DNA from 2 places in the Corynebacterium pseudogenitalium genome. Region 1 is predicted to be linked to the other one. Evidence: predicted binding sites of a transcription regulator. Region 1 holds the regulator's gene; the other holds the start of a gene.
What was found. The regulator LexA, encoded in region 1, represses DNA repair genes until DNA is damaged. The targets are predictions, from matches to a motif close to CGAACANNTGTTCG.
Positions count from the first base shown of each region.

Region 2: a site for LexA is predicted at 1,674-1,687, ahead of KBP54_RS11110 (HNH endonuclease signature motif containing protein). Genes of this name have one in related genera too.

Region 1 is NZ_CP072934.1:1,378,436-1,381,846, reverse strand. It holds gene KBP54_RS06670 (1-phosphofructokinase family hexose kinase) at 1-245, opposite strand, end outside; gene KBP54_RS06665 (DeoR/GlpR family DNA-binding transcription regulator) at 405-1,190, opposite strand; gene lexA (transcriptional repressor LexA) at 1,327-2,010, opposite strand; gene KBP54_RS06655 (hypothetical protein) at 2,215-2,607, shown strand; gene nrdR (transcriptional regulator NrdR) at 2,657-3,118, shown strand; gene hrpA (ATP-dependent RNA helicase HrpA) at 3,132-3,411, opposite strand, start outside.
Region 2 is NZ_CP072934.1:2,366,989-2,370,399, forward strand. It holds gene KBP54_RS11100 (bile acid:sodium symporter family protein) at 1-74, shown strand, start outside; gene KBP54_RS11105 (hypothetical protein) at 81-389, shown strand; gene KBP54_RS11110 (HNH endonuclease signature motif containing protein) at 386-1,606, opposite strand; gene KBP54_RS11115 (hypothetical protein) at 2,283-2,726, shown strand; gene KBP54_RS11120 (hypothetical protein) at 3,058-3,399, opposite strand.

The DNA.
Region 1 (3,411 bases):
TCAACCGGGATGAAAACAAAAGGAAAACCGAGTCGGTTAGCAGCGAACTTGAAAGGGTCGCTTTCCCCGCAGGGAACTACAGCGAGTGCCGCTCTTCCAGCCTTCGCTACGGCGTGGGCCACGTTGACGCCTTTTCCGCCAGCTTCTCGCGTAGCGGTAATGGCACGGGCGACTTCGCCGCGACGCAACGTTGCTACAGAAAGCGTTGCATCTGTACTTGGATTCGGAGTGAACGTCAGAATCATGTGGCGCATCCTTAGAGTAATTGGTGCTCTGTGGGGTAGCGCCTACCGAAAGTCTGTTGTGCAGCTGCAGTATCGAAAAGCGCTACTAAAGCCATAATGCCCGATTATGTCCGTTAATGCAATAGAACGGGCACAATCGGGCATTTGATTCCTTTTGTTTCACTCTTCGGCAAGGACGACCTTGATTCCACGCTCCCGCAATTCGCTGACAAAGCTCTCTGGTGCGTCTGTGTCGGTAACAACGACGTCAATTGCGTCTAGCGGCGCAAAGCTAACTAGATAATCATTGCCGAGCTTCGTGGAGTCGCAGAGCACAACTACCTTGCGTGCATTGGTGACCATTGAAGATTTGACCGCAGCCTCTTGGGCGTCGGCGGTAGAGAGGCCGTGGTCAATAGTCAAGGCATTCGTGCCAATAAAAGCAACATCTGCACGCATAAGCGCGAGAGTGCGTAATGCCGTATCGCCTACAACAGCTTGGGTGATTGCACGGACTGTCCCCCCGAGGAGCTGAACGTCTGTAAGCCCGCAGGATGATAGGTCTAGCGCGATCGGGAGGGAGTTCGTAACTATAGACCAATGTTGTGTTTTTCCTGCTGCGGCAATAAGATCGGCCAGTCCATTGATGGTGGTGCCGGCGTCGAGAAAGATGCCAGCGCCAGGATCCTCTGGGAGAAACTGTGTCGCAGCGCGCGCGATCGCCGATTTGGCGGTCGGTGCCGACCGGAACCGGGCATCAAGAGAAAACTCTGTGGTGAGAAATGATTGGCTAGCGACGGCTCCGCCGTGAACGCGGTGGACAATTCCTTCATTATGGAGAATTGCCAAGTCCCGCCTGATGGTCTCGGCTGTTACATCAAACCGTTCGGCCAGCTCCGTAACATTCACGCGTCCTTCGACTGCGGTAAGTGACGCGATCTGCCTTCTTCTCTCTTCGGCGTACATACAACTCCTCCGTGGGGCAACCACGAATCAGCAGGGTTCAAAAATTAGGTTGCCCCTATTGTTGCAAAACCGTGCGCCCGAATGCTTTTACATGTGTTTGATAGCCCCCGGTTGGGGGCGAAATGGCGAAAAATGGCTACAGGGTCCGGAAAACAGAGACCACTTTGCCCATAATCTCGGCGTCGTTGCCTTGTATCGGAGAAAAGGCATCGTTATGAGGAATGAGCCATACTCCGGAAGAGTCCTTATGAAACTCCTTGACAGTTGCCTCCCCGTCAATTAGCGCTGCTACGAACTCGCCCTCTTCGGCAACATGTTGTGAGCGGATGACTACCCAGTCACCATTGAGAATGCCTGCATCGCGCATTGATTCTCCAACCACCTGAAGCATGAAGAGGTCGCCGCTATCGAGTAGTTCTTCCGGCAGGGGGTAGTAGTGTTCAATGTTTTCCTCTGCCAGGATCGGAGTTCCAGCGGCGATTTGGCCGAGGACAGGGATCATCCGTGCTGGAGAAGTTCCATCAATGTCCGCATCGTCTTTCGGTGTAACCGAACCTCCCATAGATTCTGGCAGGTGGCGGAGGTCTACGGCTCGTGGCTTGTTTGGGTCACGGCGAAGGAACCCTTTCTTTTCGAGCTCCTTCAGCTGGTAGGCGACAGAAGAAGTTGATTGGAGTCCTGCGGCGTCGCCGATCTCTCGAATGCTTGGTGGATAGCCACGTAATACGACGGCGTCGCGAATGACTTGAAGGATTCGCTTTTGTCTGTCTGAAAGTACGCTCATATCGAACTTTTCACTGGTTGTGTTCTTGCGTGCCATGGGTCCTCACATTGAGTCTCGATAGTGTCTTCTGTACAGAATATATCAAAGAGGGCAAATATGTTCGATAGTTGGGGGGGTTGTGGGGATCTGATATGAGATGGTATAAATCGAACATAGAAGTTAAATCGAACAAATACGCTAAAAATGTTTCGCGTGAGATGAGAAACCTTCGAATTCGCGAAATGAAGTAAGGGGCATTTTATGAGCATCATTGACCAGGCGAAAATAATTTCTACTCGTGCTGATATGGCGGGAGCTCCACTTGCACCACGGTCTTCAATGCCAGCTGAAGTGTGGGATTTTGTACCCATGCGGGGTGATCGAGGGGGTGAGCCGTCACGCCACGAGCAGGTTATCAACCAGAACTTTCGTTGCCGCTGGGCGGCTGCAGATGCTCCCGAGCCAACCGTTTATTCTTCCGCCGAGCCTCAAGAGCAGCGAGCAAACGTTCTAATGGGAGCCCTTCTTGGGGTAACTATGTTCGTCGCTGTACTTATCTCGGGCGATTTCGGTAATAGCGAGTGGGACTCGGTGTCGCGGGACGATTCGAACGTTGCTCATAGCTATGAAGTCGCTTCTGCAGCGCAACGTTAACCCGCTAATGTAGGGGGTGATAACTGTTCTCCGAGAAAGTGGGGTGTAGATGTACTGTCCGTTTTGTCATCACGAACAATCGCGAGTTACAGATTCTCGTGTTGTAGACGGGGGCTCTGCTATCCGGCGGCGGCGAGAGTGCACATCGTGCGGGGGCCGATTCACAACGATCGAGAAGGCCGTGCTGACCGTTGTGAAGCGCAATGGAGTAACTGAACCGTTCGACAAGGAAAAGTTGATCGTTGGTGTTCGGCGTGCTTGTCAAGGCAGGAACGTTAGCGACGACGCATTGAAGCGGCTAGCGCAGCAAGTAGAGGAGACGGTTCGGGCCCAAGGAAGTTCTCAAGTTGCGGCAAATGACATTGGACTGGCGGTATTGGAACCGCTTCGCACACTGGACGAAGTTGCGTACCTGCGATTTGCCTCGGTGTACAAGTCTTTTGAAAGCGCCGAAGATTTTCAGTCGGAAATCCGCTTGATGAAACGACGCGAGCGAGAGGGACTGGAATAAAGTCCGAGGCTCACTAGCGAAGTTTATCGACCATTTTTTCAATACGACGCACGCTCACAGGCTTTTGGGTGCCAAGGTGTTGTGCAAACAAACTCACTCGCAGCTCCTGAATTCGCCACATCACGTCCTTGTATGCGCGTGTCTTCCTGCGTTGGGCAGGGAGCTGTTCCAATCGTCGCTCTAGGTAAGCCTTAGCATTTGCTACTTCAGCCTGCCGCTCTTCGTCACGTTCCGGTTCCGCTTCTAGATGCTCAAGCCGTATCTGGATTGCCTCTATGTAACGGGGGAGGTGC
Region 2 (3,411 bases), 990 kb from region 1:
ACCATCTGATTCAGTTGATGACGTGCTCCGCGTACGTCTCGCGCCTTGCCCAAACCACAGCTTCGAAGGAATAGTTTCACGTGAAACATTACGTCCGGATTCATTACAGCGCTCCAGATCTTGGGGGAGAGCTTCTCAATATTGCCGAACTTGAGGAGCTGAACCCTCGCGAATGTACGATGGTTCGGATGATCGAGCTGGACCCGAGCGAGACCATTACTGGCATTTATACCGACGGCAAAGTGATTGGTCAGGCGAATGAGCCGATGTCTATCGTTCCGCACCCAGACCTGTACGCACAGTTCGAGGGCATTTCTGCGACAGCCATTGCGGTAGAGGAGTTCGAGGCGCTGTGGGCTGAGGCTTGTAGTCTGCTGAGGCATGCTTAAACCTTGGGTGTGTCCCAATCCCACGTCGGTGCGGCTTCATCCGCAAACGAATCCACACCCCACCCATCCAACTCAATCTCGGCAGCATCATCGCGATACCCCACCCGACCAGGCTCACACACCCACTGCTCACCACTTACAAACCGGAAATACAACACAGGCCCAGGCTTGACCACCCGAATAAACCCATCCGTGACCAACGAATGACACCTCGAGCACAACGGCACCAAATTCTCCAAATCCGTGGTGCCGCCCTCGGCCCAATCCCGAATATGATGCATCTGCAAGAACCTGGTATGCCCACAGCCTGGCACCGCGCACTTATGCCCCCACATCCCTAACAACACCTGCACCTGCTTCGGGCTTGCAAGCCTGCGTTTGCGCCCAAACTTGATCACCTGCCCGTCGGCGTCATAGAGCACACCCATCAAATCTGCATGATCTACCAGATTGGCAAGCCGTGCGGCAGGAGCGGCCATGTGATTCGGTAAAAACGCTCGCCCATCTGATGTCATATGCACCATCACTTGTGCTGCCGGCGCCATCGTTGCATGCTTAGCGGCCCCGGTGCGCACCATGTGCACCATCCCCATCAGTGATTGCAGCATTAATCGTGCCGGTGGCAGCCCGAAGGTCGAGCGCATCATCTGCGCATCAGCCTCATCCATCGCGTTGTCGTCCGCATAGGCGTGTGCGCCTGCGCGCAGGGCTGCTTGAAAGGCCACACCGTCGGTAGCGTTCATGCAAAACCAGCCGCGTAGGTATTGGCCGTCTTCGCGGATGGTCAGCCCGCAGTGTTCACCAGCATCCTCGGGCTGTTTGTCGGTGGGGGTTGCGCCTGCCAGGGCGTGTACGAGGCCTTGGTAGCCAGATTCGGCGGCTATTTCTACGAGTTCGTGTTGGTTTGTGTCGGTGGCGTAGTCGAGCATGTAGCGCACGCTGGTGTAGTCGATGGTTCCTTGTCGCAGCGCGTCGAGGATGGTGGGAAAGGCGGTGAGTTTGCGTGCGACGGCGGCGTATTCGTAGGCGCGGGTGCGTTTCATTTTTAACACTCTGGCAAGCCATGCCCCGGTAGAAGCGCAGCCGTAGTGCTCGGCGAGGTTGTGGGCGTCGAATTCGGCGATCGCAGTGAGTATTTCTGCGTGTGAGTATGCGAACAGGCGTGCGCTTTCTACGATGGTGTTGATGATGGTGTCGGCGTCGATGGTGGTGTGCATGGTTCCCCCTGGTGTTTTGGTTGTTGTTTAGTATACGTGTTCGAATGGTGGTGTCAAGAGGTTTATTCAAATATTTGTTGGTGGGTGTCCGCGCGGCGGACAGTGCGCGGGGTGCTTTGCGACGCCACTTTCGAGCACGGGTGTGTGGGTGGGTGTCCGCGCGGCGGACACCTTGATGCAATCGTTTGGGTATTGAGCTGAACTCGCTCTGTCCGCGCCGCGGAATGCTACTGGAGTCGACTAAAGCTTCGTTGGAGTCCGCGCGGCGGACTGTGCGGGAGGTTGGGTTGCAACAACGGCGAGTTGTCCGCCCCGCGGAATGCGTGCTTCGCCGATGCAATTCGCGAAGTGGTGTCCGCCCCGCGGAAAGTGAACAATACTGGGTTGCAACAACGGCGAGTTGTCCGCCCCGCGGAATATCGAAACACGCAATCACCTGTCCGCCCCGCGGACAATCGGAGCCGTTCGACGGCCCCATGGGAGTAGCAAGTTCTCAACCCACTCTGACCTATTGGTCCGAGCCCGCGCAGGGCAGGGGAGCGCTGTTCCCAAATCACCTCTCGGAATCATTTGATCTCCGAAGTAACGCACAGGACGTTCCGATCGATGTTAGTTGCAGACATGCCAAAACTTTGGCGAGTCCCTAACTTTAACCGATCCCACAAAGGAGCTACCCATGAACCGTTTTACCTCCGTAGCAGCTGCTGCAACTCTGTCCCTGTCCCTGGTCGCTGGCCCTGCATTCGCGGCTGAGGCTCAGCCTTCCGACAAGGATGCCAAGGTTGGCTCCTCGGTTGCCTACGCGCAGTGCAAGGTCAAGGCTGAGGCCGCAGAGAAGGAAAAGGAGGCTAAGGCAAAGAAGAAGGCAGCTGAGGCACAGACTGCTGGTGACATCGCTAAGAACAAGGCTGATCAGACTCGTCAGGAGATCCGCGAGGAGCTGACCTCTTCTTCTGACGAGCTGGATTGTGTCAAGGAGCTGATCAACGACAAGGATTACAAGGCAGGCATTCTCGGTCTCCTGATCGGCGTTCCGGCTGCGCTCGTTGCACTTCTTGGTGTCGTTGCTGCAGTCTCCGGCGTCATTCCGGGCATTCAGCTTCCAGCGCTGCCGTTCTAATTCACTTATCGACGCCACATTCTGACCCAGCCTCTCGTATAAGGCTGGGTTTTTCAATTTGATTGGCGCCTATTAATTCCCAGTCAATAGCTCGGCCCCATCAACCCGCTCATGGATCATCTCAGCCCCACACCACACTGTTGAGTGACTATAAATATAGGCACAACATCCCCTGGGGACGCTTCAGACCTGGCAAGTAAGTGGCAGAAATTGAAGCTTCGCCCCTACCAAGACTATGGACCAGTCTAACGTATGTGACGTTATTAAACCCTGTGGCATATACGCGAAAGCGCCCGGCCCGAAACCCGAGCCGAGCGCAAAATCTTGAAATCTACTTTGCGTTCAGTGCCAGAAACGCAAGACCACCAAGAGCCGCAACACCGAGCAAGGAACCCCAGATGATGTCGAAGGTGCGGCCGATAGGCCAATCCTTTTCACGGTCATTGTCGAAAGAGCTTTGCAGTGCAGCGAGACCGAACTCAGCCTCGGCGATTGCCTTCTTGGCGTCAGCTTCGTTCTCGGCAGCGCCAATCTTACCGATCTGCAGAAGGGTCAACGCTGCGACAGACGAAGTGACCTCGTCTCCGCTCGAAGTCTCCCCAGCCTGTGCCGGTACAACAGCGAGCGAGAAGGCAGTGGTGGCTGCGATGGCAGCGGTAGCGAAACGCTTCATGGGAATCTCCTG